DNA from 2 places in the Shewanella avicenniae genome. Region 2 is predicted to be linked to the other one. Evidence: predicted binding sites of a transcription regulator. Region 2 holds the regulator's gene; the other holds the start of a gene.

Region 1 (15,175 bases), 2.0 Mb from region 2:
TCCAGCATTACACAAATCATGTACGCCAACCCGCATAGCAAGGCATGGACGAAATACAGCACTGGTGCGACAAATAAAAACGCAAACTCAATAGGCTCAGTAACCCCAGTAAGCCAACTGGTGGCTGCCGCAGAGAGCATGACCCCTGCAATACGGTTACGTTCAGATGGATTAGCGCTGTGCAGCATTGCAATCGCGGCCGCGGGTAACCCCCACATTTTGATCAAGTATCCACCCGCAAGATTTCCAGCCAGTGGATCTCCGGCTAAATAACGGGCTACTTCACCACGAACCACTTCACCCTGATGCACATATTGGCCAAACTCTAAGAAAAATGGCGTGTTCCAAATATGGTGTAATCCGATAGGGATCAGTAACCGCTCGACTGTAGCATATAGCGCAAATGCCCAAGCTGGCCGTTGATACACTGCCCAATTAGCGATGTGATCAATCTTGTCGGCTAAAGTTGGCCAGATCAACGAAAATCCCCACGCAACCAACATTGCCATTGGCAAAACGAGCATGGGAGCACTGCGACGACCCTCAAAAAACGAAAACATGGATGGCAAACGAACATACTGGCTCCAATGCATCGCCAGACAACTCATTAACCCCATGACCATGCCACCAGCAATGCCGGTATCCAACATTTGATTATTCAAGATCACCGTTGAGCTGGGATCGATATTTTGTCCAGTAAGCACGGTCATTGATGACGTGAATACGCCATAACCAAACACAGAGGTAAGTGCCGCCGTCCCCGGCTCTTTGCAAAAACCGGTCGCTATCGCCACCGCAAACAGCATCGGCATGATTAAAAAAGCAAAATTACCAATATTACGTAGTAATTCAGCCAACTGCTCGGGAAGATAAGGGTGTAATGAACTTGCAAGGCCAAGCATTACGCCGGCAGCTGGCAAGATTGCGATGGGCGCCAATAAGGTTTGACTAAGGTTCTGGGCAAACTTAAACCATTGAGTTGACCACCAGGTCAGTGATTTTCTCATTTTAATAACTTAAGCCATTTTTTAAGCCAGCCAAGCGCCTCATTTTCCGGTTCCATGGTTTCGCAAGCGTCAATTTCAAATACGTCGCCTAATCGCTTCGCGCAGAGTTCGCTAAAAAGTTCGTCTAATTGATGCCCACCACCACAGAAGGTGTCATAGCTTGAATCACCGAGGGCGACAACCGCATAGGTCAGTTCAGGCAAATAAGGTGCTCTGTCCTTCATTTGCAAAAACCAAGGCAGAATATTGTCGGGCAGATCGCCGTCGCCTGTCGTTGAACAGACCATCAATAACAGTTCGTCTTCATTGGGAACATAATCAGACAATGATTCGGGTTGATGCAATTCAACAGCAATGCCGCGATTTTCAAGCTCCCGATAGAGGGTGTCAGCTACCGATTCAGCACTACCATAAACTGATCCGAACACTAGGCTGATCTTTTTCATGCTATACTCCGCGCCTGAAAATTGAAGATACTGATCTTCAACATACTTTATCCCCTGTATAGCCTGCAACTAGACCAAAGCAGTCGATAAAGTCCATGCTAGACAAGGACGCAAAAAATGCGACAAAGCAGTCGACAAAAATTGCTTAAGCAACATCAACGCATTACCCATGTTCGCCGTGTTTGTTATTTCCACGCAAACCGACAAGATCCCCATCAATATCACTATCCGCTGGCGTCATATCAGCCGTTGATGGAGCTCATGCAACGACTGTCAGACGAACACGCGCTCGTTAGCAAATAAGCTGTGACGGCGCGTTATCTAACTGCGCGTCTGACCAACCCAATTCGCTAAATACCTGCAGCCACTCGGCTTCAAGCTCAGTGGTAATAGAGAGTGGCGTGCCCAAAACAGGATGGGTGAGTTCAAGTTTTTGCGCCAGCAACCACAAGCGATTGATCCCAAAATGCTCACGAAAGAAACGATTCTGTTTACCATCACCATGGGTGGTATCACCAATGATGGGGTGACGCAGGTGCGCCATATGGCGACGCAATTGATGCTTGCGCCCCGTTAACGGCTTTAATCGAATTAGACAAAAACGACTCGTAGGGTAACGCCCTGATGGATATGGGATTTCACTGTTGAGTAATGGCGCATACTGAGTCACTGCATCCTGCGCGTCTTTATCCTGCCTAGCGTGCTTATCAGCAATATCATCGAGCTCTTCGCGCAGCGGATAATCGAGTTCACCGGCTTCCTGCATATTGCCGCGCACCAAAGCGAGATAATGTTTTTGAATACCGCGTCCCGCAAATTGCTCACAAAGCATCTTCGCTACCTGACTGCTTTTAGCAAACAGCAACACGCCAGAGGTTGGGCGGTCTAATCTATGTACCGGGAAAACATGGCAACCGACTAAATCGCGAGTGAGTTGCATCGCGAAAAAGCGCTCATTACGAGCTAAATAGGTTTTATGCACCAGCAATCCCGCGGGCTTGTGGATCGCAACCAAGTGCTCATCTTCAAACAGAATTCGTAGCTCAGGCGCAACCTCTTCAGCAAGTTCTTCAGTTAATTCAAGCTGTTCATTGTTGACTGAGCAAGGCATCAATCTTCTCCAAAGTGTTGATAACGGGGTATCGTGCGGGGAACTCAGCCCATAACTGCTGCGCCATCGGCGCTATTGCGATTTTTTGAGGTAGTGGCAACTGTTGAGCGAGCAACTGCTGCATTTTGGGCAAAAAGATAAACTGCAACCAATTTTCAAAGCTCATCGTGTCACATGCAAACGGTGCGGTGCTGGCCAGCGCATCAACTGACGGTTGTAGCTCGCTCCACAACTGACTAGTTCGCAATTGCTGTTCGAGCGTTTCTAATAAGATTTGGGTTTGTTGGTACACCATTAATTTCAATTTAGTCGGCGTTTTAAAGCGCCGTATCATACCATCTGCGCCAAGATATCCCTATAATTGCGCCCTTCTGAACGACTAAGGGAACCTGCGATGACGACAATCAATACCTTGGGGGAGCTTCTCAAAGCGGCAAATAGTGATTATCTGGTATTTGATTTAGGCCGACGCGTACAGCCGATTGCCACCGCTATTTTTGAAGATTTTGAAAAACTTCAACTTGCTTACCCTTATCCCATTCAAGGGCATGCGCAGTTTGCGCTCGTCTTCGGCGAAAACACGCAACAACCCTTTATTTGGTTTTTGAAGTTTCCGTTAGATGAGCGAGGATTGCTCAACCCAGCAGCTCGCAGCCAGTTTATGCAGATGCTATCCGACGCCATGGGCAACGATATCACTCGCCCGTTGACGGAAGAGGAGCAACAGCGAATGGCCGATCATCCATTCAATGTGCGTCCATCTCAAGAAAAGTTAGCGATTTTTAACGCCCAGCTACGCAAGCAACTTAAACAACCAGCATCAGCGCAATATGAATTTGCTTGCCAATATTTGAGCAGAAAAACTGAAGCGCATTTGTGGCAAAGCGTTGGTTTACAGGGACTAGCAGATATTTGCGCCCGCGCGGATGATTTTGAACATGCACAACTGTTAAGCAATGCTCTCAGTTCACCTATTACTGAATTGCAGACCGCCGTCTGTCAGCTAATCGAACATGTGAACTTACCTACTTCATCCCAACAAACCATACAGCATGTGTTTGTTAATGCGTCAGCAGAGCAACGTAGTTATCTCCTAAGAGCGCTAGCATCCAATAGCGCTGCTTGTGAAACATTATTGCGACAACTCGCTACAGATGAAGAAAAGTTGGACCAAAACCAGCTCATTGCAATAGCAGCAAGATGTTGGACATGTCTAAAGCAGGACGACGTCCGCAAATTTTATCTTGAGTCATTAGCACATCAGCCACAGAGCTTTTTTAATCAAATATTTGCTGATATTGTGGCGATTCCAGAAATTCGCCACCCATTATTGAGTGAACTGCGAAATCCAGAACGCAGCGTTCAACTGTCTCAAGCGATTGGTGGGTTATTTAAGGCCACGACACAATGATGACTGACTTTTTGATGATAGCCGCCCTCGTCTTGATTGCTGCGTTTTTTTGGCAGTTGCGGCAAATGGCGGAAATCGCTAGACGTTATATGGAAAAAGAAGCCTCTCGACAACGCGTGCAATTGGTTGCGATCGCCATGGATGCAGCCCGACCATCTGTTGGCGGAGCAACAGGCCTTGGCTGGCGTGCCAGTTTCATGTTTGAGTTCAGTACCGACGGGATAAATCAGTTTAAAGGCAAACTGAAAATGCGCGGGAATCATATCGAAAAAATTGAATGGCCTATTTTCCCAGAGCCAGAATGGCAGCAAGCGCCATCGGCTAAGGGGAGCTTTGGCGGAGGCTGTGGCAGTAGTTGTGGCTCAAAAGGCTGCCATTAACGCCGTAGTCATTGAAATGACAGCGCGTTAGCATGACTAATTAACAAAATGATACCTGATAGCACAAAGAGAAAGGGCGCGACTAATGGTCGCGCCCTTCTGTTTTTGCGTTAAGCCATCCAGCTATAACTGTGCTTCCCTGCACCATCCGTGCGAATGTGTTGCTTCCTGCTCCCTTTCATTCCCTGAGCTTCCCTGTACTAAGTACATTTCCCTCATCACTGGCTATCCCTTTACCAGTCTTGCCTCATCCCGAAGCGTGTCCAACATCTTCTTCCGTGAAATCCTTGAATCCCTTTGCTCGTCCTGACGTCCCAATCCTAGGGAACATTCCTCACAATACTGTCTTCCTGGCAGCATTTTATCCTTGTATCATCCTTGGATTGTATCCGTACCAGCTCATCATCCTGATGAATCGTCTTCCTGACGAGTCCCTGTATCCAATCTCTCTATGGGTTTAATATTACTCTAAAGGGGTAATCCTTGTAGGATGGCTCACAAAAATAATTTAATCGTGATCCTAAGGCTTACTTGAAACTACGCTCATAATTTTCTTATTTTCAATTAGTTAACTTTTGATAATAAGACCAAGCCGTACAGTTAAAGGAGGAATATCTCACATCCTTGTAAGATATATCTCACAAGGATGTAGGTAAAACCGGAAAGCTATATAGTTTGCACCATAACGACAACTGAATTGTTTATTTGTTGAACAACGGAGCGAATGAGCTTCAATTGCGCCAACGAACAGCAACGCAAACTCTAAAGTCTTCGGAACCATCTCTGAGAAATTATTCGGTAACGGCGCTGCTGCCGCGCTAACAATATCCAATATCGCTATTCAGCTAACGTTATTGAGTGAGTGGGTACTCAAAAAGATAATAGCATTGGATCAAACACATCGAATTTTACCGTTCAATTTAAAAAGAGAAAGGGCGCGACTAATGGTCGCGCCCTTCTGTTTTTGCGTTAAGCCATCCAGCTATAACTGTGCTTCCCTGCACCATCCATGCGAATGTGTTGCTTCCTGCTCCCTTTCATTCCCTGAGTTTCCCTGTACTAAGTACATTTCCCTCATCACTGGCTATCCCTTTACCAGTCTTGCCTCATCCCGAAGCGTGTCCAACATCTTCTTCCGTGAAATCCTTGAATCCCTTTGCTCGTCCTGACGTCCCAATCCTAGGGAACATTCCTCACAATACTGTCTTCCTGGCAGCATTTTATCCTTGTATCATCCTTGGATTGTATCCGTACCAGCTCATCATCCTGATGAATCGTCTTCCTGACGAGTCCCTGCGTCCAATCTCTCTATGGATTTAATATTACTCTAAAGAGGTAATCCTTGTAGGATGGCTCACAAAAATAATTTAATCGTGATCCTAAGGCTTACTTGAAACTACGCTCATAATGTTCTTATTTTCAATTAGTTAACTTTTGATAATAAGACCAAGCCGTACAGTTAAAGGGGGAATGTCTCACATCGGTGTAAGATATATCTCACAAAGATGTAGGTAAAACCGGAAAGCTATATATAGTTTGCACCATAACGATGAGCGCTAATGACTATTTATTGTGCTGTTAATCTCTGCGTCAGCGAATTGCGCTAAAGTTAGTAGAGCAATACGGTGCCACTAAAGGAGGAACCAATGGACACAGTAAATCCGGATTTCACGTCACTATTTGCGCAGCTTGGACTGGAAAACGACGCTGCAGCAATTGAGCAGTTCATCAATACACATTCACTGCCTGCGCATCAGAGAATTGCAGAAGCCCCCTTCTGGAATGCCGCACAACGCACCTTTATTGAAGAAGCCATAACCCAAGATGCCCAATGGGCCGAGACAATTGGGCATCTTGATACCGCATTGCATCAATAAGCTATAGCTGTTGGTACGCTTTGTCTCCCCAACCCGCTAATTTGTCGGATCTGAAAATTAGCGGGGTACATTCATCTTTCGTGGTCTTACCGTCACTGTGCGCATGCTGCGTGCGATAAAAAAGTACCTGGACTTTCTCACCACTTGAGGCAAACGCCTCATTAAAATCTGGCGTCCCCATCAAGACTTCAACTTGCGATACCGACATTCCCAGATCGAGCTGCGATAATATCTGCTGATTATGTCGCTGAACTTGCTTCCATGATTCACTGTCATCCCAGCGATCGCTATCGCCGCCCACTTTCACAACACAAGCAGTTAAACTTAAGCTTGCAAGCCCCAGTAAAGGCAACAAAATTTTATTCATGTAGACTCCTTTTTTGAAATATATCTGTATGATGACGAGAGTCTCAAAGCAAAATAGTTGCCAAAATTTAAATTCAATTGTTATCAACAGGATACGAATTACAATTGGGTTTTACATTAGTCTATATCATCAATAATTGAGGTAATTCGCTAAATGTCATCTGTGGTTGATCAAGTTCTTACTATTGCCGCTAAACTCCACCAATCAGGAATTACACCGACCACTGCCACCGTCAAAGCTAAGCTCGGGGCAAAAGTGCCGATTCCCGTGTTAATTGAGGGGTTAACCCGCTTTAAAAGCTTGTCCGCAGAAGAAATCGAAGCGCTATCAGCGACACCAAAGAGCCCTGCGCTTTCTCAGCCAATTGATGGCTCTAGCGCGGCAGCGATGACAGATGACATTGATGAACTCAAGCAACAACTGCAGCAACTCATGCAATCCCAACAACAATTGGAAGCGAGAGTTGCAACCTTAGAAGCTTTGCTTACACGCGCTGAAAGTGAGTCAAACTAGATGTATGTTTGTGAAATAAGTTTTGAGTGTTTTGCAGACACGACCATTAGTGAAGCCGAGCGAGCGATTAACTACTTACTTGATGCGTGGCGCCAAAATGGCCAAGTATTAGGGCGAGAATTTGCAGTAGCGCTTAAGGATGGCGTATTCAAAGTCCGCTTATTACTGCCAGAAGAAAACAGCCTTGCCAATCGGTTTAACAGTCCATGGGCCAAGCAGGCACTGGATGAACTCAAGGATGCTAAGTTACTTCATCCTCGAGAAAAGCTCATCGGTATCGATATCAACTCGGAAACGAGTGCGACAGAAAAACCTAGCTGGCAGCTACTTTATACCAGCTACGTGCATATGTGCTCGCCGCTGCGAAGTGGCGATACCTTACAACCCATTCCGCTTTATCGTATTCCCGCCACGTTTAATGGGGATCATAAACAGATGATCCGTTGGCAAACGGAATGGCAGGCCTGTGATGAAATCCAGATGGCATCCGCATCGGCGGCGGAATTCGCAGCCGTCAACGAACTGGCGAATCATGAAAGTGATCTGTTTCGACGCGGTTGGGATCTTCGTGGGCGGATAGAATATCTCACCAAAATCCCAACGTATTACTATTTATATCGCATCGGCGGACACAACAAACAGCAAGAATTGGCACGTTGTTGCCCTCGCTGTGGCAATCCTCATTGGCGCCAACCCGAGCCACTGTTGGATTTATTTACGTTCAAATGCGATGACTGCCGCATCGTATCTAACCTGTCATGGGACTTCCAATAGACGGTTTATTTTTGCGGGAAAAGATTGCGCCACATCCGCTTTAAACTAGTAATAATGCCAGGATGATCAGTAAGCTGTTCATCAGGCCAATCATATTCAACGGCGGACGTCACTCTTGGTGTAACTGATTGCAACAAATCGGCGATAGAATCCGCCAGTTTTTCGCTGGGTTCATCGCCGGGTTTCTCCCGCCAAACCGAACCATCTTGATTATCAACGCAGATCATATCTTCGCCAGCGGCCAATAACCCGATAAACCAAGTTGGCCGCTGTTTGAGCTTACGCTTCATCATCAGATGACCGATGATATTTTGCTGTAACCGCAAAAAGTCATCTTCATTCCACACTTGGATTAACTCACCAACGCCCCAGCGTGAATCAAAGTGCAATGGCCCCGCCCATACGCTGCCATAGAACTGCTCAATATCTGAGTGTAATGACAGCGACAATGCTTGCTCTATGTTAGCAAAGCGCCCCAACTCATCGCGGTCACTAAAACGCCATTGTACTGGTTCAGCTTCGTCTTCAACAAGTTGAGCACGAGACTGTTCACCGGCGCTGTAGTGGCGAGGTAACTCATTCAATTCCGACTGATAACTTTGCGAATATTCTTTTAACCACTCACGCAGCGCAGTTTGGCAAGACACCTGATCTTTCCTCAAATTACGATATAATCAGCGCATATTTTGCATGGAATCATTTGGAATGTCACAAAATCCTCATTCAGATCCGTACCAGCAAGCACCGGAATTGGCGGAGTTGACGCTAGGAAAATCAGTTTCTTATCAACAGCATTACGCGCCAGAATTATTGCAACCCGTGCCGCGTTCACTCAATCGGGATGCGATTGCATTGGCTGAGCCACTGCCATTTCATGGTGTTGATTTGTGGACGGCATATGAATTGTCTTGGCTGAACAGCAAGGGCAAACCTATGGTGGCGCTTGCGGAAGTGGAAGTTGACGCCCATAGCCTGAATCTTATTGAGTCCAAATCTTTCAAGCTGTATCTCAATAGTCTCAACCAAACAAAATTTGAGTCTGTGGATGCGCTAAAAGCAGTGTTAACGAAAGACCTCAGTGAATGTGCAGCGGGCAAGGTTGAAATCACGCTCATTGAACCCAAACAGTTCAGCACTCAGCGTGTAAGCGAATTAGCTGGCCACTGTATTGATGACCTCGACATTGAGATAACGGATTACAGCTTCTCATCGGATTGGTTAATTGACAGCACCGATGAAAAGCAGATGGTGGCAGAAACACTCAGCTCTAATCTGTTAAAATCTAACTGTTTAATCACTTCTCAACCTGATTGGGGGAGTGTGATGATCCGTTATCAAGGGCCAAAGATTAATCGTGAAAGCTTGTTGCGCTACTTGATTTCATTTCGGCAGCATAACGAGTTTCACGAGCAATGTGTTGAACGAATATTTAGCGATTTGAAACAACACTGTCATTGCAGCAAATTAACCGTTTATGCCCGTTATACTCGACGTGGTGGCCTCGATATCAACCCGTTTAGAAGCGACTTTGAACAGCTGAAAGAAAAACACCGCCTCGCTCGGCAATAACCATAACCGATAACGCAGCCTTCATCAGGCATGGGTTAACGGTAAAAAGTTAAGCTAACGCTTGAGTATCATCAATGAGCTGCCAATTTGGTGGCTCATGTTGTTTTTGTACGCTAACGGCCAACATAAATTCAGGATACGCATCCACCAACGAGCAATGCCAATGTCGACCAGTATCATCGTTTAGCTCACCTATCGACAACAATTGCTGCTGAGTCAGCGCTGGGGCCTGCGCAAGTAATGAAGCAAAGTCGTAACGTCCCAGCGAGCCGCTAATGCCAACCCCCAGTCCTTTCAATACAGCTTCTTTTAATACCCACATGCGGTAAAACATAGCGGGCTGCTGTTCGCTTTGCAGACTAGCAAGAAACTGTTGCTCTTCAGTTGAGAAGTAATGTTGAGCAATTTCAGCAACATTGCGTCGGGATTTTGGCTGCTCCACATCTACCCCAACCGAGGTTCGCGAACTGATGGCAATTGCGAGATAGTCGCGACTATGGCTCATATTAAAGTGCAATGCATACTGTTGTTGCTGGGTCGCCACAAGCTGCGGCTTACCTTGTTGTCCAAGTTCAAATTGCCAATCTGACAGGGGCAATTCCGCCCATTGCGACAAATAGTGTCGCAACCAATAGCGACTTTGCAGCGCCACGGCCTGTCTGGCTGGCTGAGAAAACTGATTAATGCGGTTTAACTCTGCTGGCGGAAGCTGCTGGCGCATCATGGCTTGTTGCTGATTCGACAACGTTTCAAATTTTCGCAAATAAACTTTATAACTCAAAGTGTTACCTATTTTACATTGCGCCATTTTAGTTTTTTGTTCAGTGCTTAGACATTTTTGCTATGGGGATATTAGAAAATATCATAGCGATTAAATGGCTTATTAAGCGCTTTTTCAGTTACACGAAATATACAAATGTAAACTAATACAGGAAACGTTAAGGTGTCGAATGCGACACTGCCCCGGATAAATTGAGCCAACTGGAGGATCCAATGAAACTCAAACCATCCACGCGTAACTTACTGCTTACAGCGGCTTCCGCTTTAGTTCTCACAGCTTGTGGCGGTAGCGATGACAACGATATCAAACAACCACAAATGGCAAAGGTGTCTTTTGCTGTTTCTGATGCGCCTGTCGATAGTGCCGACCAAGTGGTTATTGCATTTGATCAAATTGAACTGGTTCGTGCAGGCCAAGACAACATTGTACTAGACGTTAGCGGCGAGAACGGTAGCACTTTCCGACAAGTTGACCTGCTGCAATATCAAGGCAGTGATAGCACTCTGATTGTATCAGACCAACTCATTCCGACAGGGACTTACGATAACCTTATTTTGCATATTCTTGACGAAAGTACAGGGTCAGACTTGAGCTTTGTTGTCGACCAGAATGGACAAATTCCACTGAAACAACCGAGTAATAAGCTGCAACTCGGCGGGTTTACGGTAGGCGCTGACAGTGTTCAGGCATTTACCATTGAATTTGATCTGCGTCAGTCACTTGTTGAGAACCAGAACGGGCAGCGCTACAACCTCAAACCTCATGGGGTAAAAATTCTTAATAACGCTGCTGTGGCAACGGTTCAAGGCACTGTACCTGTTGAACTCTCCTATGAACTAGGATGCAACGGCGCGGAGTTTACGGAAGAACAACAAGCGCACCTCGGCGATTTTGTTTATCTCTACCAAGGCACAGGGTTAACTGACCTTGGAGACCTATACGACCCAGACATGGCAACAACTACAGCTACAGCGCCTTACGCATCCGCACCGATTCACTATGACACTACTAGCGGTATTGGTGCTTTTGAGTTTGGCTATCTTCCCACAGGCAGTTATACGCTGGCTTATAGTTGCACCGCCGGAAATGACGATCCAGAACAATTTGATGATTTAACTATCCCAAATCCATCTGATCAAGTTCAACAAATTGAATTGATAGCGGGCCAAAACCAAACGGTAACGTTTACGCTACCGGAAGCTACCGTAGTCCCTTAATGGACGAGTAGCGCTCCCGTTAAAAGGGAACAACCATGCGTTATTACGTGGGTTGTTCTCTTTTTCTATATACACGCACAAAGATTTTTAACGGTTTCAAGTTGATACCTTGGTCTATACCGTAGCGCTGATATTCTGATAATTTACTAAACTAAGATCAGAACAATAAGAAATTAGAGGTTACCTTCGTTGAATAGCACAGCGCTGATGTTAGGGGGTGGTGGAGCTCGGGCAGCCTATCAAGTAGGCGTGCTTAAAGCACTAGTTCAGCACTATCCGCGCAACCATGCCATTCCATTTAGTATCATTTGTGGGACTTCTGCTGGGGCGATTAACGGCACGGCAATGGCGACACATGCCTCTTGCTTTCATCTTGGCGTAAAAAAGCTGGAGTGGGTATGGCAGCATCTAGACACCGGACGCATCTACCACTCATCGATTCCGCTGGTATTGCGTCATTTGGGCAAAATTCTGCTCAAAGGCATGCAAACAGATCTGGGCAGTACCGATGCGGGGAGCTTACTTGATAATGACCCATTACGGCATTTACTCAATCAACTGATTAACTTTGAGCGCATCGATCGCAATATTCAAAATGGTTACCTTAAAGCCTTGAGTATTGATACCTCGTGCTATAACACTTCACACTCCGTGAGCTTTTTTCAAGCGAGAGAAGACATCAGTAACTGGCAACGTGCGCGTCGCAGTGGGGTGAGATCGCGTTTAAATACCGAACACCTCATGGCCAGTGCAGCAATTCCGATGGTGTTTCCATCGATAAAACTCGGCAAATGGTACTACGGTGATGGTTCGGTGCATCAGTTAGCGCCGTTATCCTGCCCAATTCATCTTGGTGCCAACAAAATCCTGGTGATCAACTTAGAAAGTCCGCATAAGCACCTTCCAAAGGAACTGGAATATCATCCCAAAACAGCAACGATTGCGGGTCACCTGCTGGATACCATATTTTCGGATACCCTCAATAGCGATTTAGAACGGCTTCGTCGCATCAACGGTACCTTAGCCTTGATCCCTGAAAAACAACGCAATATTGCTGAGCTTAGGCCTATTGAGACCTTAGTGATTAAACCGAGTGAAGATCTGAGCGACTTAGCCAAACGCTACTATATGGAGCTTCCATTTGCGATCAGACGCTTACTTGGCCTGATTGGTATTAACAGTCAGTCAGACTCAAGTATTGTGTCGTATCTGTTATTTGAGAAGAAATTTACCAGTGCACTCATTGATCTCGGATTTCGAGATGCACAACAGCAAATGTCGCAGTTACAACAGTTTTTTGAGGTACCAAATCCATCAATAAACTCATAAACCGGTGAGCAACCACTGCTCTGCTCGCTCTAACTTTTTCGGTACACCTTGCAGCAATAGGATATCACCGGTAGCAAATTGCCATTGCTCATCGACTTCTTGCTCAACACCCGCGCGACGCACATTGGTTAACTTAATATCAAGGGTATCCCACGGAATATCGATTACGGTTTTGCCGACCACATAAGCACCTGCCGCCAACGGTAACGCAAATAACTGTTCATAGGTCAGATCACTTGCTCGGGCTGAAAAGTAGCCATGTAAATAGGGATATTGATGGCGGCGCTCATTTTCTAGCAAACGCAAAATTTGGCTTAATGGCACCCCTGAATGATGCAATACTTGCGAAACCAACATCAAACTCCCTTCTAACACCTCCGGAATAACCAAATCCGCGCCGGCTTGCTTTAATTGATTCATGGGTTTGTCATCGCGAGTTTTCACCAAGATTTTGCTGTTCGGTGCCAACTGGCGACAAAGCGCCACCAAATTATCGATATGAGGATGTTGCCCGAAGGTAATAATGATGGTTTGCGCGTGGCTAATCGCCGCCTGCTTTAAAATCGAGCGCTTAAACGAATCCCCAAAAAACAGTGGTTCACCCGCAGCCCGGCCTTGATAGACCTGCATAGGATCATAATCCAGTGCACGGTAGCTGATCTGTTGCTGTTTTAAAAAGCGAGCAATCACTTGACCGACACGGCCGAAGCCTAAAATAAGTACCTGGGTGTCACCAGCAGCAAAGCCATCTGGCGTTGAGGCGATTTTGCCGGATGAAAACCGTGAGTGCTTACGCGTCGCAATACGCATTAACAACGGCGTTATCGCCATGGATAACACACCAGACATCACCAACAGATTAGCAACCTCACTGAGTAACAACTGTTGGTTAACCGCCAGCGCTAAGATTACAAAAGAAAACTCGCCCATCTGCGCTAACGATGCTGCCGTGGCAAAGCAGGTTTTAAGATTTTCGCCGGCTAATCGCATCAAACCGATGATCACCAGAGCTTTGAGCAACACTAACCCTATGGTCAGTAATATCAGTTGCCACCAGAGTTCTATTAGATGACCGATATCCATTAACATGCCAATGGAAATAAAAAATAGCCCCATCAACAAATCTTTAAACGGTCGAATATCCGCTTCAAGTTGCCTCCGATATTGGCTTTCACCTAGCATCATGCCCGCTAAAAATGCGCCCAATGCCATTGAGAGCCCCAGCCAATAAGTGGCGATACCAGCAGTCAATGCCACCACCAATGCCGACAACACAAACAGCTCATTAATCCGCGAACGCGCAACTTCATCAAACAATTTGGGAAGTAACCACTTACCGACCGACATCAGTACAACAAACGCTGCTAATCCTTTGATTAAGGCCACGGTAAGCAGCGGCATAAACTCGCCGGGTTTGGCTTCCGCCAACAACGGAATCATGATCAACAAAGGTACAACCGCGAGATCTTGAAACAACAACACGCTCACCGCTAATTCACCATGACGATGCGCCAACTGGCCGCTATCACTGAGTAACTTAAGCACAATCGCGGTTGATGACAGCGCTACGGCAAAGCCAATGACCAATGCCTGATGTAAATCATTAATCATCACTAAGGTCAGCGCAGTAACCAGTAAGGTGGTGAGTAGCATCTGAATACAGCCTAAGCCAAAAACAGTTCGCCGCATCGACCACAATTTCGGAATGGAAAACTCTAGCCCTAGGGTGAACATCAATAACACCACGCCAAGTTCAGCGGCCGAATGAATGGTATTTTGAGAGATCCAGTTAAATCCTGCGGGGCCACTGATCACCCCAGTGAGTAGGTAGGCCAGCAAAGGAGGCACTTTAAGCCGCCGTAGTAGCACCATGGTCAACATGGCAATCAGCAACATCATCAGCAATTGCGTCAACATCTGGTGCGCCATTCACCCAACTCCTTAGAAGAAAATAGCCCTGTCAAAAAGCCGTCAGCGACACACTTCTTTGACTGCCCGTTCAAGCATAAGCGAGCATTCTTTGAAGGCAAATCTATGACTTAGCAATTCGGCACACATATTGCTTTGAAACCATCAAGCAGGTTACTACGGAGTATTCTTGATGGATTTTTTACACACAGCCGAAGGATACGCTGACACCTTTTACTGGCCAGAGACGCCAATCAGCCATAACAAGCAGCAACTTGATATGTTAGTTACGTTGCAACGACTACACGCAAGTCTTGACCCGCGGACAGTATTTGCCAGCTATGGCAAACAGCTGCAGTCGGCATTGCCGCTTTTAGGCCTTACGCTGCGCGATTTCACTACACCACTGAAATGGGGACGTAGTAAAGGCGTCAAACTTAGCCGAACAGTGTTAATTAATAATAGTGCAGTTCAGTTAGATTACT
Region 2 (15,175 bases):
AGGTCGGGATACTGGGCTGCTGCGAGATCGCTGATGAGCTCCAGTACCTTTTTCTTACTGCCCGGAGTCGCACAGGTGGTACACTCCGGCCGCAGGATGGTCCTAAGTTCCATCGTTAGTGTTTTGTCAGCTTTTCTTTGTGTTTAATGACCTGACGATCCAATTTATCAATGAGGATGTCAATGGCGGCGTACATGTCGTCGTGTTGAGAGGTTGCAAATACTTCGCCGCCGGAAAGGTGCAGCTTGGCTTCTGCTATCTGTAGTGCTTTTTCAACAGCGAGGACAATGTGGACATTATTGATCTGTTCGAAATGGCGTTCAAGCTTTGCAAATTTGCTCTCAACGTAGCTACGTAAAGAATCGGTGATCTCAAGTTGTTTTCCTGCAAGATTAATTTGCATCGTTGACTCCTCCGATTGTCGGGCTTTTAAAGGCTCTTCCGCTGATTTGACGGCGGAATTAGCATTGCTTCCCGATACTTAGCGATTGTTCGTCTCGCGACATTAATGCCTTGTTCGGCAAGCAATTGCGCCATTTTACTGTCGCTTAACGGCTTTTTAGGGTTCTCCGCGGCAACCAGCTTTTTGATGAAAGCACGAATGGCTGTTGAAGAACACTCGCCGCCATCGTCAGTACCTACATGGCTAGAGAAGAAATATTTTAGTTCAAAAATGCCGCGAGGGGTGTGCATGTATTTCTGGGTGGTGACCCGCGAAATGGTCGATTCATGCATTTCTACCGCTTCGGCAATATCGTTGAGCACCATAGGTTTCATCGCTTCTTCACCATATTCGAAGAAGCCTTGCTGAAATTGAACGATGCAATTAGCGACTTTAAGCAGGGTGTCGTTACGGCTTTCCAAACTCTTGATAAACCATTTAGCTTCTTGCAGATGACCACGAATAAATTGGCTATCTGACTGGCTGCGCACGCTACGTGCCATCGTGGCATACTGCTGATTGATGCTGATTTTTGGCATGCAATCTGGGTTGAGTTCAACCACCCAGCGCCCGTTTTTCTTCCATACCGTCACGTCTGGAATGACATATTCATCTTCAGACTCTTGGATGGTTAATCCTGGGCGAGGATTTAACGTTTGGATGAGAACGATTGCGTCACGTAACTCTTCTTCCTTAAGGCGCGTTTTGCGCATCAAGGTGCGGTAATCTTTGGCGGCGATCAGATCGAGGTACTCATCGATGAGCATTTTGGCATTGGCCAAATGCGGTACGTCGTCACTGAATTGTGATAATTGGATCAGCAAACATTCGCGTAAATCGCGCGCGGCAACTCCCACGGGATCAAAGTGTTGAATGCGCTTCAGCACGGCTTCAACTTCATCCACTTCGATATCATCTAAGCCCAGCGCTTCAATAATTTCTTCAGCTGATTGGGTTAAATAGCCACGCTCGTCAATGGCTTCAATAATCGCGGTAGCAATTGCTTCATCGGTTTCTGAAAATGGTGTGAGGTTTTTTTGCCATTCCAAATGCTCATGCAAGCCTTCGCTAGTTTCACCTTGAAACGGCATGTCATCGTCACGGACGACGCCAGATGACGTGTTGGGCGCAGCGGTGAAAACCTCGTCCCAAGTGGTGTCCATTGGCAGTTCTTCAGGGAGCTCTTGGCTATTAAGCGCATCACTGGTTTCAACGGACGAACTGTCTTCTATCGACTCTGACAGCTCTTGTTCACTGTCACGTTCGCGGTTATCCGCTTCAAGCCCCGCGTCATTGTTATCAACATCAACATCGTCATTAATCTCCAACATCGGGTTGGAATCGAGTGCTTGTTGAATTTCCTGCTGCAGCTCAAGCGACGACAATTGCAGTAGACGAATTGCCTGCTGCAGTTGCGGTGTCATAGTTAATTGTTGACCCAGCTTAAGCTGAAGTGACGCTTTCATTGTTGACTGCTAATCCCCAAAAATTATGTATTAAAACAACCACAAAGAGTTGGTAGTTTTATGAAATTTATTTGTCCCCACCACCGTACTATAGCCTGAATTGTTCCCCTAAGTACACTGCTCGCACCTGTTGGTTGTCGAGGATCTCGGCGGGTGTGCCTTCTGCAATCAGCTGCCCATGGCTGACGATGTAGGCGTGTTCGCACACATCCAGAGTTTCGCGCACGTTATGATCGGTAATCAAGACACCCAGTCCTCGAGACTTGAGTTGTTCGATGATTTTCTTGATATCGATAACAGAAATTGGATCTACGCCCGCAAAAGGTTCGTCCAATAAAATGAATTTTGGATCAGCCGCTAACGCGCGTGCTATCTCAACGCGGCGCCGTTCTCCACCCGATAACGCCATCCCCAAGCTGTCACGGATGTGGGTGATATGAAACTCTTCGAGCAGCTGTTCAAGAATGGCTTCGCGTTCTTCGTTGCTTAATCCTTTGCGGACTTCAAGAACGGCCATAATGTTATCGCGCACTGAGAGTTTGCGAAAAATACTCGCCTCTTGCGGCAGATAACCAATCCCTTTACGCGCCCGCAGGTGCATTGGATCTAAGGTCAGATCATCTTGATCAATAAAAATACGGCCATGGTCACTCTGTACTAAGCCGACCACCATGTAGAAGGTGGTGGTTTTGCCCGCACCGTTAGGACCGAGCAAACCAACGATCTGTCCGGTGTTTACCTGTAAGCTAACATCTTTTACTACCGAACGTTTTTTATAGCTCTTGGCCAGATTGGTCGCTTTTAAAACGCTGGTCATGGCTGCTCCTGCTCGGTTTTCGGCGGCGTTGGCTCTTTAGGGAGATTATCTGGACGGATAACTGTGGTGACTTGCTCTTGGTCACTACCAATCGCTTGCAGCTGCTGCTTGTTCAGATCGTAAATGATCTTATCCGCTGAGGACATGCTGCTGCCTTGCTCTACCTTGGCCATACCGATCAGGGTCAACACGCGTTGGTTGATGTTGAACTGAATTTCATTGGCGCGAGCGGTGGTCAGCGTGCCATCTTCTTGCTTTTGGGTGAAAGTAGCTGGTTTGCCGGTGGCAATCAGCACACGGTCTTGATCTTTTTCTGGCGAGGTGGCACTCAATTCGTCGGCTTTAAGTGTTAACAAGCCTTGAGTCACCAACACTGGGCCGCCATAGACGACACGTTTATTTTTGAGATCAGCAAATTGAGTGGCGGACTTAATCTTTACCTCTTGTTGTAAGTTGATGTCCGCGGCAGTTGCCATCAGACTCGAGGCGCTAAGTACGATGGCCAGAAGAATATTATTTGCTCTCATAAGTACCTTTAATGTCGCTCAACAGTTTCAATTGCTGGGCATTTAAATCGGCATAAAGTCCGACACCTGATGCGTTAAAGCCACTCCCTGACATAAAGACCTGCTCCGGCGAGGTCATGATCATCGTCGACACGTCTAATTCTAAATACTCTGTCGTTAATGATCGAATGGGATCTTTTGGCGTAATGGCATCAATCATAACATTATTTTGTAGCACAACCTTATGTTGTGTGCGATTGAGCTGCCCTTGGTCGGCAGACATTTTCCACTGCGCATCACCGTTATCTGGATAGATATGGTAAATCGGCTTTTCGAATAGCGTGGTGTCGGTATCGGCAAAGTGCGCCATATGGGTCGCAGACACTCGGGTAGACACCTTACCGTTTTCATCGAAACTGACGCTTTTTAGATTATCAGCCACATAGTCAGGCCGCTCCACGGTGCTTACCGTCGTGGGTTGCTGTTCATTTCGCTTGCTCTGTACCTGCCAATACAACACGATGGCGGCGGCAAAGAAGGCAATGATGGCCAAAGTTACTCGGTTCATACACTCATTCCGTGGGCGCTATCGAGCAGATTTTGGCTGAGCAGCAACAGATCTGCAAGTTCTCGCACGGCACCAAAGCCACCGCCAATACTGGTGACAAAATCTGCCAGTTGTTTGACCTGTGGATGGCCATCCGCCACGCAAACGCCCAAGCCTACTTGTTGCATCACTGGCAGGTCAACCATATCGTCACCGATGTAAGCAACCTGCTCTGGGTTGAGTTGATAAACGTCAAGCAATTCATGGTAAGCGGTCAGTTTATTGTCGATCCCTTGATAAATGTGCTGAATACCGAGGGATGTCATGCGCCGTTCAACGATTTGTGATTTTCTACCGGTGATCACCGCCACCTGAATATTGCATGACAGCAACGCTTTAATACCAAAGCCGTCGCGAGTATGGAACGCTTTTAGCTCCTCACCCTGATTGCCCATATAGATGCGGCCATCAGAAAACACTCCATCAACATCACAAATCAGCAGGCGGATCTGCTGCGCCTTTTGCCACACCTTGTCAGTAACCGGGCCGTAAAAAGTCGTATGTTGTGTCACATAACCCCCGCATTGACTAAGTCGAGCATATTGAGCGCCCCAATTGGGTGGCGTTGTTGGTCGATAACAATCAGGCCGTTGATGTTGCGATCATCCATCACTTTAAGCGCTTCAGCAGCCAAAATGCTGTCGGTCACCGAGGTGCAGTTACGGGTCATCACTTCAGCAATCAGGGTTTGACGGAGATTGACTTCTGCATCAATCACCCGGCGTAAGTCACCATCGGTAAAGATACCCACCAATTCATTGTCTTGATTGACAATGGCAGTCATCCCTAAGCCTTTGCGGGAAATTTCATAGAGCGCTTCGGTGATGGTGATGTCGTCACGCACAATCGGCGTATCTTCGCCTTTATGCATGATATCGCTCACCTTCAGCAGTAATTTACGACCAAGCGCACCACCGGGATGTGACATAGCAAAATCATCTTTGGTGAAGCCTTTGGCTTGCAACAGCGCGATTGCAATGGCATCGCCCATCACTAAGGTGGCGGTGGTACTTGATGTGGGTGCCAGCCCGAGTGGGCAGGCTTCCTCGGGCACCTTGATGCACAAATGCAGTTGCGAATGTTTCGCCATCGTGGATTCTGGATTGCCCGTCATGGCAATTACTGGGATCCCTTGGCGTTTTATCACCGGCATCAAGGTCAGAATTTCGTGTGACTCGCCCGAATTAGAGATGGTCAATACGATATCGTTATCGCTCAATACGCCGAGGTCACCATGGCTGGCTTCGCCCGGATGCACGAAAAACGCTGGCGTTCCGGTGCTGGATAATGTGGCTGAAATCTTATTGCCAATGTGGCCAGATTTTCCCATGCCCATGACGATCACTTTACCTGAACATTGCAGGATCATCTGACATGCGCGGGCAAATTCTTCTGAATCAACAAACTGATACAGGTTATCGAGCGCCTGCTTTTCAATATCGATAACTTTGCGCCCCCAATGACGCAGTTGACTTGCATCTGTCATAGTCTTATTCGTCCAATGCAGCTATCGTATTTTTGCGACTGCAATTTATTTCATGCGGTGGGCGGAGGAGGCGATGGAACATCTTCAGCGGCAGAGCGCTGTTCTCATCTTGCCATTCGGCCACTGCCGCTAATTGATTTTATGGATGCAACAATGAGGTGCATCATTACAGTTAATCCATCTTGAGTGAAACAATGAACCCACCATTGCTCTGGCGCGTGCCTTCACTCTCTTGCGACAGTTCCATGGCCAATTGATTTTCGGCCTGCGTCGTTACTACTGACAATTAAATAAATAATTGCATGATTATAGTCGATTTTTTCTGTTAGAAATTGTTGTGGCGCAAGGATTATGCTGCACAAAACTCAGATGATGGTGCTGAATATCAATCGACTTTTGCTTGTTTCCCTGCATTGTCGCCGCATTTGCGATAAATGAAAAGAGCAGTGCTCGGCTTTGGGACATCAGTTGTTTGGGTTAACTAAATTGCGTACAATCTTTTGCCCACAGACGAATGCCTGAATGGTGATTCCACCATTCAGGCCAAGTTCAGAGTGCAGTTGCTAGCATGCAGCAAAGTTGGGATGAAACGGAATGGATTCATTCATCTCGCGCGACCGCAGAAGAGTGACGCTATTTCCTATTCCTGTTCAGGATTTTTCAAACGGATTCAGACATGAGCCAAGAACAGACCACATTGGTCGAAGTCAACAACCTCCGTTTCAGTCGAGGTTCGCGAGTGATTTATGACGATATCAGTCTCAAAATCCCTCGTGGCAAAGTGACGGCAATCATGGGCCCTAGCGGCATCGGTAAAACGACCCTATTAAAGCTGATCGCAGGACAGTTAACGCCAGACAAAGGTGAAGTGCTGTTCGATGGGCAAAATATTCATAAGTTAAGTCGCAACGGCTTGTTTGAAGCGCGTAAGCGTATGAGCATGCTGTTCCAAAGTGGCGCGCTATTTACCGACATGAATGTATTCGACAACGTGGCATTTGCATTGCGCGAACATTCTGAACTGCCAGAAGCGATTATTCGTCGGATTGTGTTGATGAAGTTGCAGGCGGTCGGTCTGCGCGGTGCCGCACAGTTGATGCCAAGTGAGCTATCCGGCGGGATGCAGCGCCGTGCTGCGTTAGCGCGCGCAATTGCGCTTGAGCCCGAAATGGTGCTGTACGATGAGCCGTTTGCTGGCCAAGACCCAATTTCAATGGGCGTGTTGGTGAAGCTGATTAAAGACTTGTCTGATGCGTTATCACTGACATCTGTCGTGGTGTCACACGACGTAACGGAAGTGCTGAGTATCGCTGACTATGTGTATGTGATTGCTGAAAAACGCATTATCGCCCACGGTACGCCAGCGCAGTTGCATCAGTCTGATAATCCACAATTGCGCCAGTTTATTGATGGCGAGCCTGATGGCCCGGTGCCATTCCATTTCCCTGCACAGGCTTACAAAGAGGAGTTGTTGGGTGGAAATAATTGAGTCGATATCAGCGCTGGGTGCTCGCGCGATTAATATCGTCAGAGGCTTAGGTAAAGCAGGTCTAATGTTATGGGGTGCGTTGGTGCAAGTGCCGCGTATCAAGAAAGGCACACCGCTGCTGATTAAGCAGATTTATGTTGTCGGTGTGCAATCGATGATTATTGTAGTGGTGTCAGGCCTGTTTATCGGGATGGTATTGGCACTTCAGGGCTATACCATTTTGGTGGACTTTGGCACAGAGCAAAGTCTTGGCCCCCTAGTGGCGCTGAGTTTATTGCGCGAGTTAGGCCCGGTCGTGACCGCCTTGCTGTTTGCTGGTCGCGCGGGGTCTGCGCTAACTGCCGAACTGGGGTTGATGAAAAGTACCGAACAGCTATCGAGTTTAGAGATGATGGCCGTTGACCCGTTACGCCAAGTGATTGCTCCGCGTTTTTGGGCGGGCTTAATCAGTATGCCGCTGCTGTCATTGATGTTTGTTGCCGTGGGTGTTTATGGTGGCTATCTGGTCGGTGTCTCTTGGAAAGGCATTGATGACGGTGCGTTCTGGTCAATTTTGCAGGCCGCGGTTGAATGGCGCCAAGATATTGTTAACTGTTTGATTAAGAGTGTGGTGTTTGCTTGGGTAGTTACTTGGATTTCGCTGTATCGCGGTTATCACTCTACCCCTAATCCTGAAGGGATCAGCCGCGCCACCACCCAAACAGTGGTGCAATCAAGTTTGGCCGTATTGGCCTTGGATTTTCTGTTGACCGCCCTGATGTTTGGTTAACCCAAACGGTGCGTTCATATTTGCTAAATGATGAGTAATTGGTAACGGATTATGGTGACGAAAAAGATTGAGTTGCTGGTGGGCATGTTTTTGCTGGCGGGCTTGTTGGCCTTTTTAGCTTTGGTGTACAAGGTCGCCAATGTTGAAGTGAGTAGCAGCAGTGATACCTACACCCTGAAAGCGGAGTTCACCAATGTGGGTGGGCTTAAAGTGCGCTCGCCGGTGAAAGTAGGGGGCGTTGTCGTTGGCCGTGTGAGCGCCATCAGTTTAGATCCTGAAAAACTGGAGCCTGTGGTCACGCTGACCATGGATAAACTGTACAACAAATTTCCTGAAACCAGCTCAGTTGCGGTACTGACATCCGGCTTACTGGGTGAGCAGTACATTGGGTTAACCCCAGGATTTATGGATGACGGCGTCGAGATTTTAAAAGACGGTGACCGCATCGATGATACACATTCAGCCATGGTGCTTGAGGATCTTATTGGACAGTTCCTCTACAGCAGCAAGGATAAGTAGGAGTAGCAGATGAAAAAATTTATTTACGCAGTAATGTTAACGGTAGCCGCGTCACTGTTACCGCAGGTAGTGGCCGCTGCAGAAGTGAAAGACTACAAAGATCCTTATCAAATGATCAAAGAGGTTGCTGATCAAACCTTTGCTCGTTTTGAACACGACAAGCCGCTGATCAAGCAAGATCCTAATCACTTAAAAGTTATCGTCCGCGAAGAGTTATTGCCCTATATCGATGGCCGCTATGCCGCGTATAAGGTGTTAGGCACGAACTTGCGCCAAACTACCGAGCAGCAACGTGATGACTTTAGTCAGGCATTTGAAGGCTACTTGGTGTCAACCTACGCCCAAGCGTTTACCGAATATTCTGATCAAAAAGTGGAGTTCGGCCCAACCAGTGATTTTGCCAATGAGAAGATAGTGGAAGTACCGGTGCAAATTGTGGAAAATGGCCGTCCGCCAATCAAACTGCACTTTAAAGTGCGTCGTTTGAAGGATGACACTTGGAAAGCGTTTGACCTCGTTGCAGAAGGCATCAGCTTGCTGAATTCAAAACAAACTGAAATTAGCAGTCTGATCCGTTCTAAAGGTATCGATGATGTGATTAGCATGCTGAAAGATAAAGCGAATGCGTCAGTTGATATGAACGGTCCAAAGGGTAAGGACGCGCTGTAATGCAATTTGAACCACAGGGTAATACTTGTCGTTTACGTGGACGCTTAAGCCAGCAGGATGTCAAACAGCTGTGGCCTGAGCGTCACAGCTTAGTGGCGGACAATATTCAACAGCTTGATCTGAGTGAGCTGGAATATGTCGATAGCGCCGGGATGGCGTTTTTGATGGAGTTGCTGAGCCAGTCGAATGGAATGCTGGTGTTGAAAGCGCCCTCAGAACAGGTAAAAAAACTGGTTTCTTTGTATGATTTAGAGACCTTTTTTACAGAATAACGTCAGCAGACAAGGTTAATACCGATGGATACCAAAGAGATTGAACAACTGCTTCAGCCCGCGCTGAACCTAACCGAAGTCTATGTGACTGCGGAAGGTACCCATTACAAGATTGTAGCGGTAGGTGAATGCTTTGACGGCATGAGCAAAATTAAGCAACAACAAGCGATCTACGCGCCATTGATGGACCGCATTACCAGTGGTGAATTGCACGCCCTGAGTATCAAAACCTTCACTCCCGAACAGTGGCAACGGGAAAAAATCTTCAACATGCCCTAGAAGGGAACCTTTGTGGATAAGTTAAAAATCCAGGCGAGCGGTGCGCTCGCCGGTAGCGTCGTAATTTCTGGCGCAAAAAACGCGGCTTTACCTATTTTGATGGCAGGGGTGTTGACCGATGAGCCATTCATTCTTTCTAACGTGCCAAACCTGCGTGATGTGTCTACCTCGTGCAAGCTCATTGCTTGCCTCGGTGCCAACGTTAGCGCCGATGGTCAAGGCAATGTCACGATTGATAGCAGCACCATTAATGAGTTTTGTGCGCCCTATGAATTAGTGAAGACCATGCGCGCGTCGATTCTGATCCTTGGCCCGTTGTTAGCTCGCTTTGGTAAAGCTGACGTCTCGTTACCGGGTGGCTGTGCGATTGGGGCGCGCCCCGTTAACTTGCACCTGCACGGTTTAGAGTTGATGGGCGCTAAGATCGAAGTGAAAGAAGGTTATGTGAACGCCCGTATCGATGGCCGTTTACAAGGTGCCCATATCTTTATGGATATGGTGAGCGTTGGCGCGACGGAAAACCTGCTGATGGCAGCGGTATTGGCCGAAGGTGAAACCGTTATTGAAAACGCTGCCCGTGAACCCGAAGTGGTCGACTTGGCCAACTGTTTGGTGGCGATGGGCGCGAAAATCGATGGTATTGGTTCAGCAACGCTGAAGATCCAAGGGGTTGATAAGCTGCATGGATGCCAATACCGCGTGATGCCCGATCGCATCGAAACCGGTTCATTTTTGGTTGCGGCGGCGGTAACTCGTGGGCGTATTCGCTGTTTGGATGCTGATCCAAAATCGCTGGAATCCGTGCTGGCCAAGCTTGAAGAAGCGGGCGCTGAGATTACCGTTGGTGATGATTGGATTGAGCTCGACATGAAGGGTAAGCGCCCTAAAGCGATCAGCATCAAGACCATGCCATATCCTGGTTTCCCGACCGATATGCAAGCGCAGTTTTGTGTGCTGAATGCCCTCGCAGAAGGCACAGGCCGTGTGACAGAAACCATTTTTGAAAACCGCTTTATGCACGTGCCTGAGCTGATCCGTATGGGCAGCAACATGGAGCTAGAAGGCAACACCTGTATCATTCATGGCAAAGAGTTTTTAAATGGTGCGCAGGTGATGGCAACCGATCTACGTGCTTCAGCAAGCTTGGTGATTGCAGGCTTGATGGCAGAAGGTGTGACTGTGGTTGACCGTATCTATCATCTTGACCGTGGCTACGAGCAGATTGAAGCCAAATTTAGCGGGTTAGGTGGTCAAGTTGAGCGCATTAGCGGCTAAGATCTTCACAAGATAAGCCAATGAAAAACCACTCGATTGAGTGGTTTTTTGTTATTTGAGCAGCGTAATTACTGGGTATGAACTTAGCCTAGGTTGCTAAACACGGTTAACTGATTGCGCCCGGATGCTATCGCTTGAGTGACTGCAGTGCTGGCATTATCTAACCAGGTATCAGGTGTCTTGATTGCTTCGTTGAGCTCACAAATCCCTAAGCTGGTGGTGACTTTGATCATGCTGCTTTTGTAAGTGAGCTCAGCCGCTTCAATATCGGCACGGATCATTTCTGCGCGATTAGCAGCATCGGCCGCATCGGTTTGCGGCATGATCAGCCCTAAGGTTTCGCCTTTATAACGGCCACAGATATCGTTTGGGCGCAGGTGCTTTTTCACTATGTGAGCAACATGTTGAATGGCTCTATCACCGGCGATGCGGCCATAGCCCTGATTGATTTGCTGCAATTGGTCAATTTCTAAAAACAGCACACTCGCGGGCTGGTGTTGCGATTTGCAACGTTCAAATTCATCCACGATGCCTTGGAGCCAATAACGGCGATTGAGCAGTAAGGTCAACGCGTCAGTTTGATTATGTAGCTGCAGTTTTTCTGTAGCGCTTTCTAGCTGCATTTTGTTAATTGCCGCATCAGTGACATCGTACACAATCATGCTCAGGTGGGTGATTTGCCCTGTGAGTGACGATAACGGTAACAGGGTGATGTTTTGGTACATAAATTCAGCTCGCCCTGTAATCGGCCGATAGTTACGGAATTTGAAGACGTAAGGACGCTGCTCCCAACTAATAAATGCTTGGTTTTTTAGTAGAAATACCGATTCCATTTTCTGCTTTAGCCACTGTTCGGGCAGATCGGGAAAACGGCTAAACAGATTATCGCCCTTGATATCATTAGGCGAAACACCGCTGTGGTTTTCCATAAAACCGTTCCACAGCTGAATATTGAATTTTCGGTCGAGCACCACTAAACCAACCTCGATGGTTTGCACCATATCGATTAGCCAATGTAGCTCATTCATCGCATTGAGTTCGTCTACTTTACCCATTGTGTCTTTGCCGCCCTTTAGCCCATCAAATAGCCTAGCTTGAACTCCAGTGTCGGCATGGAGTCTTCGGTAAACAGTAATAGCAAATCACATTCAACGTCGTGGCCTTCAATCTTGTAGTTGATTTCCATCGCTAAGGTGCGTTGCCAGCGGCCAGCGTTATCGTGGATCAGATCGTTAACGGTGCAGTGCCGTCCTAGCACCACCGGATGTGATTGGCTAAAGTGCATATCTAACTGCGCTGAAATACCGTTAAGAAACGCGCCGATCAGCACGTTGCCGGTATCCATCATCACTTCAATCTCGGTGCTCGCATTGTCGGGGTTGCTCATGTTCATCAGCTTAGCCATATCTTGAAAGCTGCTGTCATGGAAGAGCAATAACGCTTCACCCGCGATCCCCGCACCAATAAACCCTTGGCAGAGCGCGGAGATTTTCTTCTCTGATTCAGTAGCTTTTAGTGCCATAGTGAGTTCGCTGACTTCCAACACATTGACGTTGGGAATCGGGAGTAGCACAAACACATCAAGCAACTTTGCTAGTAGATCGGCAGCGCGGCCCATGGCGACGTTGGCCACTTCTTGGCAGGCATCGCGCAAATCCACTTTCAACATCGGATTTTCAGCTTGTTGCGCTTCATCTTTAAGTGCCAAGGTGAGGATGCCGTACTCTTCCAAAATATTGGTGATGGCACCGGCATTCACTGGCTTTTGAATAAAATCTAAAGCGCCTAGGGCTTTGACCCGTTCATGCGCTTGGATCTGGATATCGCCAGATACCACGATAATCATTGCAGGCAGATCTTGTTGCTGTACGGTGCGCAGCACTTCATAGCCATCCATGACTGGCATGTTTAAGTCGAGAAACACGATTTCGCCTTTCCCAGCCTTAATTGCTTCAATACCTTCTGCGCCATTGGTGGCGTATGTCACTTCCACATCCCATTCTTTGGGGAGGGTGCGCGCCATCTGTTTGCGCGCTAACGCTGAGTCATCGCATATCAGCACCGGAATGGTCATAAACTGCGGCTCTCCATATTGTGACACTTTAAGTGGGTCAGTGAGCTTAGCCTTCAAAGAGTAAAGTATAAGAATAATTCGGGGATTGCGTTGCCACAGCTTCAAAAATTCAGATAAACAAAAGCAATAGATCCCAAATAACAATGGGCTGCAGTTTTATTTACTTTAATTAGTGTAGCGCAGTGTTCGTCATACCTTTGATAATATTCAGGCATTCTGCGTAAGCAGTTGATTGATTGAGATTGAGCGGCAGCAATTGTTGCCGTGCTTGCTTGGCGGATAGTGCCGCAATTTTGAGTTGGCGTTGTGCTTGGGTTGCCTGAGATGCCGGTGCACCATCGGGACTTTGTAAATCCAGTAGTGCCATGCCAAAGCGTGAGTATTGCTGCACAAGCTCGCTATTATGCTGCGGATCGGCAGAGTAGGGGTTGACCACGACGAGTAAATTAGGCGCGGATAACTGCTGCTGGGCAATCATATCCATCACCAACGAGGCGGTTTGATTCTCGGTGATTAATACCCAGCCGCCTGGATAGCTTTGCATTAATGGCACCACCTGTTTGACCGTATCGACAATCAACTGCCGTTGCTGTGTGCGCAGTTCTTGCCATTGATCCTTGGTGCGAGATTGCGTAGGCGTTGTGCCTTGTTCTGCCACTGTGCCATCGCCGGCGCGACTCACATCTTCGGCCTTGGTGGTGAAGTTAGGTGATGCAGGGCGGTCTGGTGCTGCCACACTGAACGTTGCTAAGCCATGCAACGGCAGTTGTTCGCGCAGATAGGCCATCAAGCCAGGTGCATCTGCAGCTTGACCGAGCGAGGGCAGCAGCAAGGCCGACCCCAGTTTTTTCCTGCTCGCCCAAGCGTGGCTGAGCACTTCAATTTTCTGGCCCTGCACGTCAATGGTGTTACGCTGCGGCGCGCCCAACTCATCGGCGTGCGCCAACGAGGGAAGAGCGAATATCGTCAAGCAAAGCCAGCACCATTTCATCACTAGGTTCACCCTCAGCACTGCAAAAGTTAAGCAAATTGGCGGTAAATTTTCTCCATTATAGGAACTATCGGCAAGATTTACAGGATGTTGAATAAAACAAAGCCCGCATTGCGGGCTCTGTGAGAGTGATGCTGAAGTGCGTTTATACGTGGCTGACCAGCACTAAACGAATCGCATCGAGTCGCAGCTGGCAATTATCCAGATAACCGGTTAAATCGCTTTGCAGTTGGCGCAGATAGTCCAACTCTTCATCACGAATATTCGGGTTAACTGCTTGCAATGCTTCAAGGCGATTTAGCTCGCTGTTCAAGCTGTTTTCCATTTCGCTGCGGGCTTGCGCCACAATCTGTTCCATCGCGATTTGCGCATGCTGGGTGCCTTTGTCCAGCAATGGATGCAGCAGGGTTTGCGAGGCGTTAACTAGTTTGCTGCCAATATGGCGATTCACTGGGCTCAGCTGTTGGTTCCACTGATCATAGTTAACCTTGGTGCCCAGATTGTTGCCGTCTTTATCCAGTAATACGCGGATAGGCGTTGCTGGCAGATAACGGAACAGCTGCGATGATTTCGGCGCCGAGGCGTCGGCCATGTAAATCATCTCAAGGAACAGAGTGCCCGCTGGCAGCGCTTTGTTCTTCAACAAGGCCACCGCAGTGCTGCCGGTTTCAGAGCCGGTGATCAAATCGATACCGGTTTGTACCAGCGGATGCTCCAGCGTAATCAGGGCAATATCATCACGCGACAGCGCTTTATCACGGTCGAAAGTCACTGTGACACCATCTTCTGGCAAGCCTGGGTAGGTTGGGAACATCATATGTTCGGTCGGTGTTAGCACCACGGCGTTTTCGCCGCGATCTTCTTGATCGATCCCCAGAATATCCCACAAACGGATGATGCTACCGATAGTGTCGGTATTGTCGTCCATCTCGGCCAGTTTTTCGGCTAAGGCTTGTGCCTTACGGCCACCATGAGAGTTCAATTCCAACAGCTTATCGCGGCCTTGCTCCATCGCTTGTTTGAGCGCTTTGTACTGACTATGGGTTTGATTCAGCAGTGTTGCCAGCGCGTCTTCATCCTCGTTAATCAGCAATTGCATCAACTGCTCGGCGTGAGTTTTATACAACTCATGGCCACCTGGGCATGTGAGTTCAAACGCATTTAAACCTTCGTGATACCAACGCAGTAGGGTAGTTTGCGCTGAGCCATTAAGGTATGGCAGATGAATTTCGACATCATTTTGTTGGCCGATACGATCCAAACGACCGATACGTTGTTCCAACAAATCAGGGTTCAATGGCAGGTCGAACAACACCAGATGGCTGGCAAACTGGAAGTTACGTCCTTCGGAACCGATTTCAGAACAGATCAGCGCTTGTGCGCCACCTTCCTCTTGGGCGAAGAAAGCGCCCGCTTTATCGCGCTCAATAATCGACATGTTCTCATGGAACACGGTCGCCAAAATCCCTTCACGGGTGCGCAGTGCTTCTTCCAACGCTAAGGCAGTATTGGCT

What was found. Region 2 encodes sigma-54, which starts transcription at its own class of promoters, with help from an activator protein. Its sites were predicted from a motif close to GTTGGCACGNNNNTNGNNT; they were not measured.
Region 1: JYB87_RS12300 (DUF3192 domain-containing protein) is a predicted target of sigma-54. The motif match lies at 6,646-6,664, and genes of this name have one in related genera.

What each region holds. Positions count from the first base shown of each region.
Region 1 covers NZ_CP071503.1:2,774,564-2,789,738, forward strand. The annotation lists gene JYB87_RS12260 (PTS transporter subunit EIIC) at 1-1,007, opposite strand, end outside; gene JYB87_RS12265 (flavodoxin) at 1,004-1,453, opposite strand; gene JYB87_RS12270 (hypothetical protein) at 1,571-1,756, shown strand; gene truC (tRNA pseudouridine(65) synthase TruC) at 1,746-2,564, opposite strand; gene JYB87_RS12280 (YqcC family protein) at 2,542-2,859, opposite strand; gene JYB87_RS12285 (DUF3549 family protein) at 2,959-3,975, shown strand; gene JYB87_RS12290 (DUF3301 domain-containing protein) at 3,972-4,355, shown strand; gene JYB87_RS12295 (DUF2789 domain-containing protein) at 6,002-6,232, shown strand; gene JYB87_RS12300 (DUF3192 domain-containing protein) at 6,234-6,599, opposite strand; gene JYB87_RS12305 (hypothetical protein) at 6,753-7,112, shown strand; gene JYB87_RS12310 (Zn-ribbon-containing protein) at 7,113-7,886, shown strand; gene syd (SecY-interacting protein) at 7,892-8,533, opposite strand; gene queF (NADPH-dependent 7-cyano-7-deazaguanine reductase QueF) at 8,592-9,455, shown strand; gene JYB87_RS12325 (4'-phosphopantetheinyl transferase family protein) at 9,505-10,236, opposite strand; gene JYB87_RS12330 (DUF4382 domain-containing protein) at 10,449-11,453, shown strand; gene JYB87_RS12335 (patatin-like phospholipase family protein) at 11,661-12,782, shown strand; gene JYB87_RS12340 (monovalent cation:proton antiporter-2 (CPA2) family protein) at 12,777-14,711, opposite strand; gene JYB87_RS12345 (GGDEF domain-containing protein) at 14,884-15,175, shown strand, end outside.
Region 2 covers NZ_CP071503.1:534,426-549,600, forward strand. The annotation lists gene ptsN (PTS IIA-like nitrogen regulatory protein PtsN) at 1-113, opposite strand, end outside; gene hpf (ribosome hibernation promoting factor) at 116-403, opposite strand; gene JYB87_RS02315 (RNA polymerase factor sigma-54) at 430-1,908, opposite strand; gene lptB (LPS export ABC transporter ATP-binding protein) at 1,997-2,725, opposite strand; gene lptA (lipopolysaccharide transport periplasmic protein LptA) at 2,722-3,252, opposite strand; gene lptC (LPS export ABC transporter periplasmic protein LptC) at 3,239-3,799, opposite strand; gene kdsC (3-deoxy-manno-octulosonate-8-phosphatase KdsC) at 3,796-4,350, opposite strand; gene JYB87_RS02340 (KpsF/GutQ family sugar-phosphate isomerase) at 4,347-5,324, opposite strand; gene mlaF (phospholipid ABC transporter ATP-binding protein MlaF) at 6,001-6,813, shown strand; gene mlaE (lipid asymmetry maintenance ABC transporter permease subunit MlaE) at 6,800-7,582, shown strand; gene mlaD (outer membrane lipid asymmetry maintenance protein MlaD) at 7,634-8,101, shown strand; gene JYB87_RS02360 (MlaC/ttg2D family ABC transporter substrate-binding protein) at 8,111-8,770, shown strand; gene JYB87_RS02365 (STAS domain-containing protein) at 8,770-9,042, shown strand; gene JYB87_RS02370 (BolA family protein) at 9,067-9,321, shown strand; gene murA (UDP-N-acetylglucosamine 1-carboxyvinyltransferase) at 9,334-10,596, shown strand; gene JYB87_RS02380 (sensor domain-containing diguanylate cyclase) at 10,680-11,651, opposite strand; gene JYB87_RS02385 (response regulator) at 11,669-12,670, opposite strand; gene JYB87_RS02390 (DUF3530 family protein) at 12,840-13,640, opposite strand; gene rapA (RNA polymerase-associated protein RapA) at 13,807-15,175, opposite strand, start outside.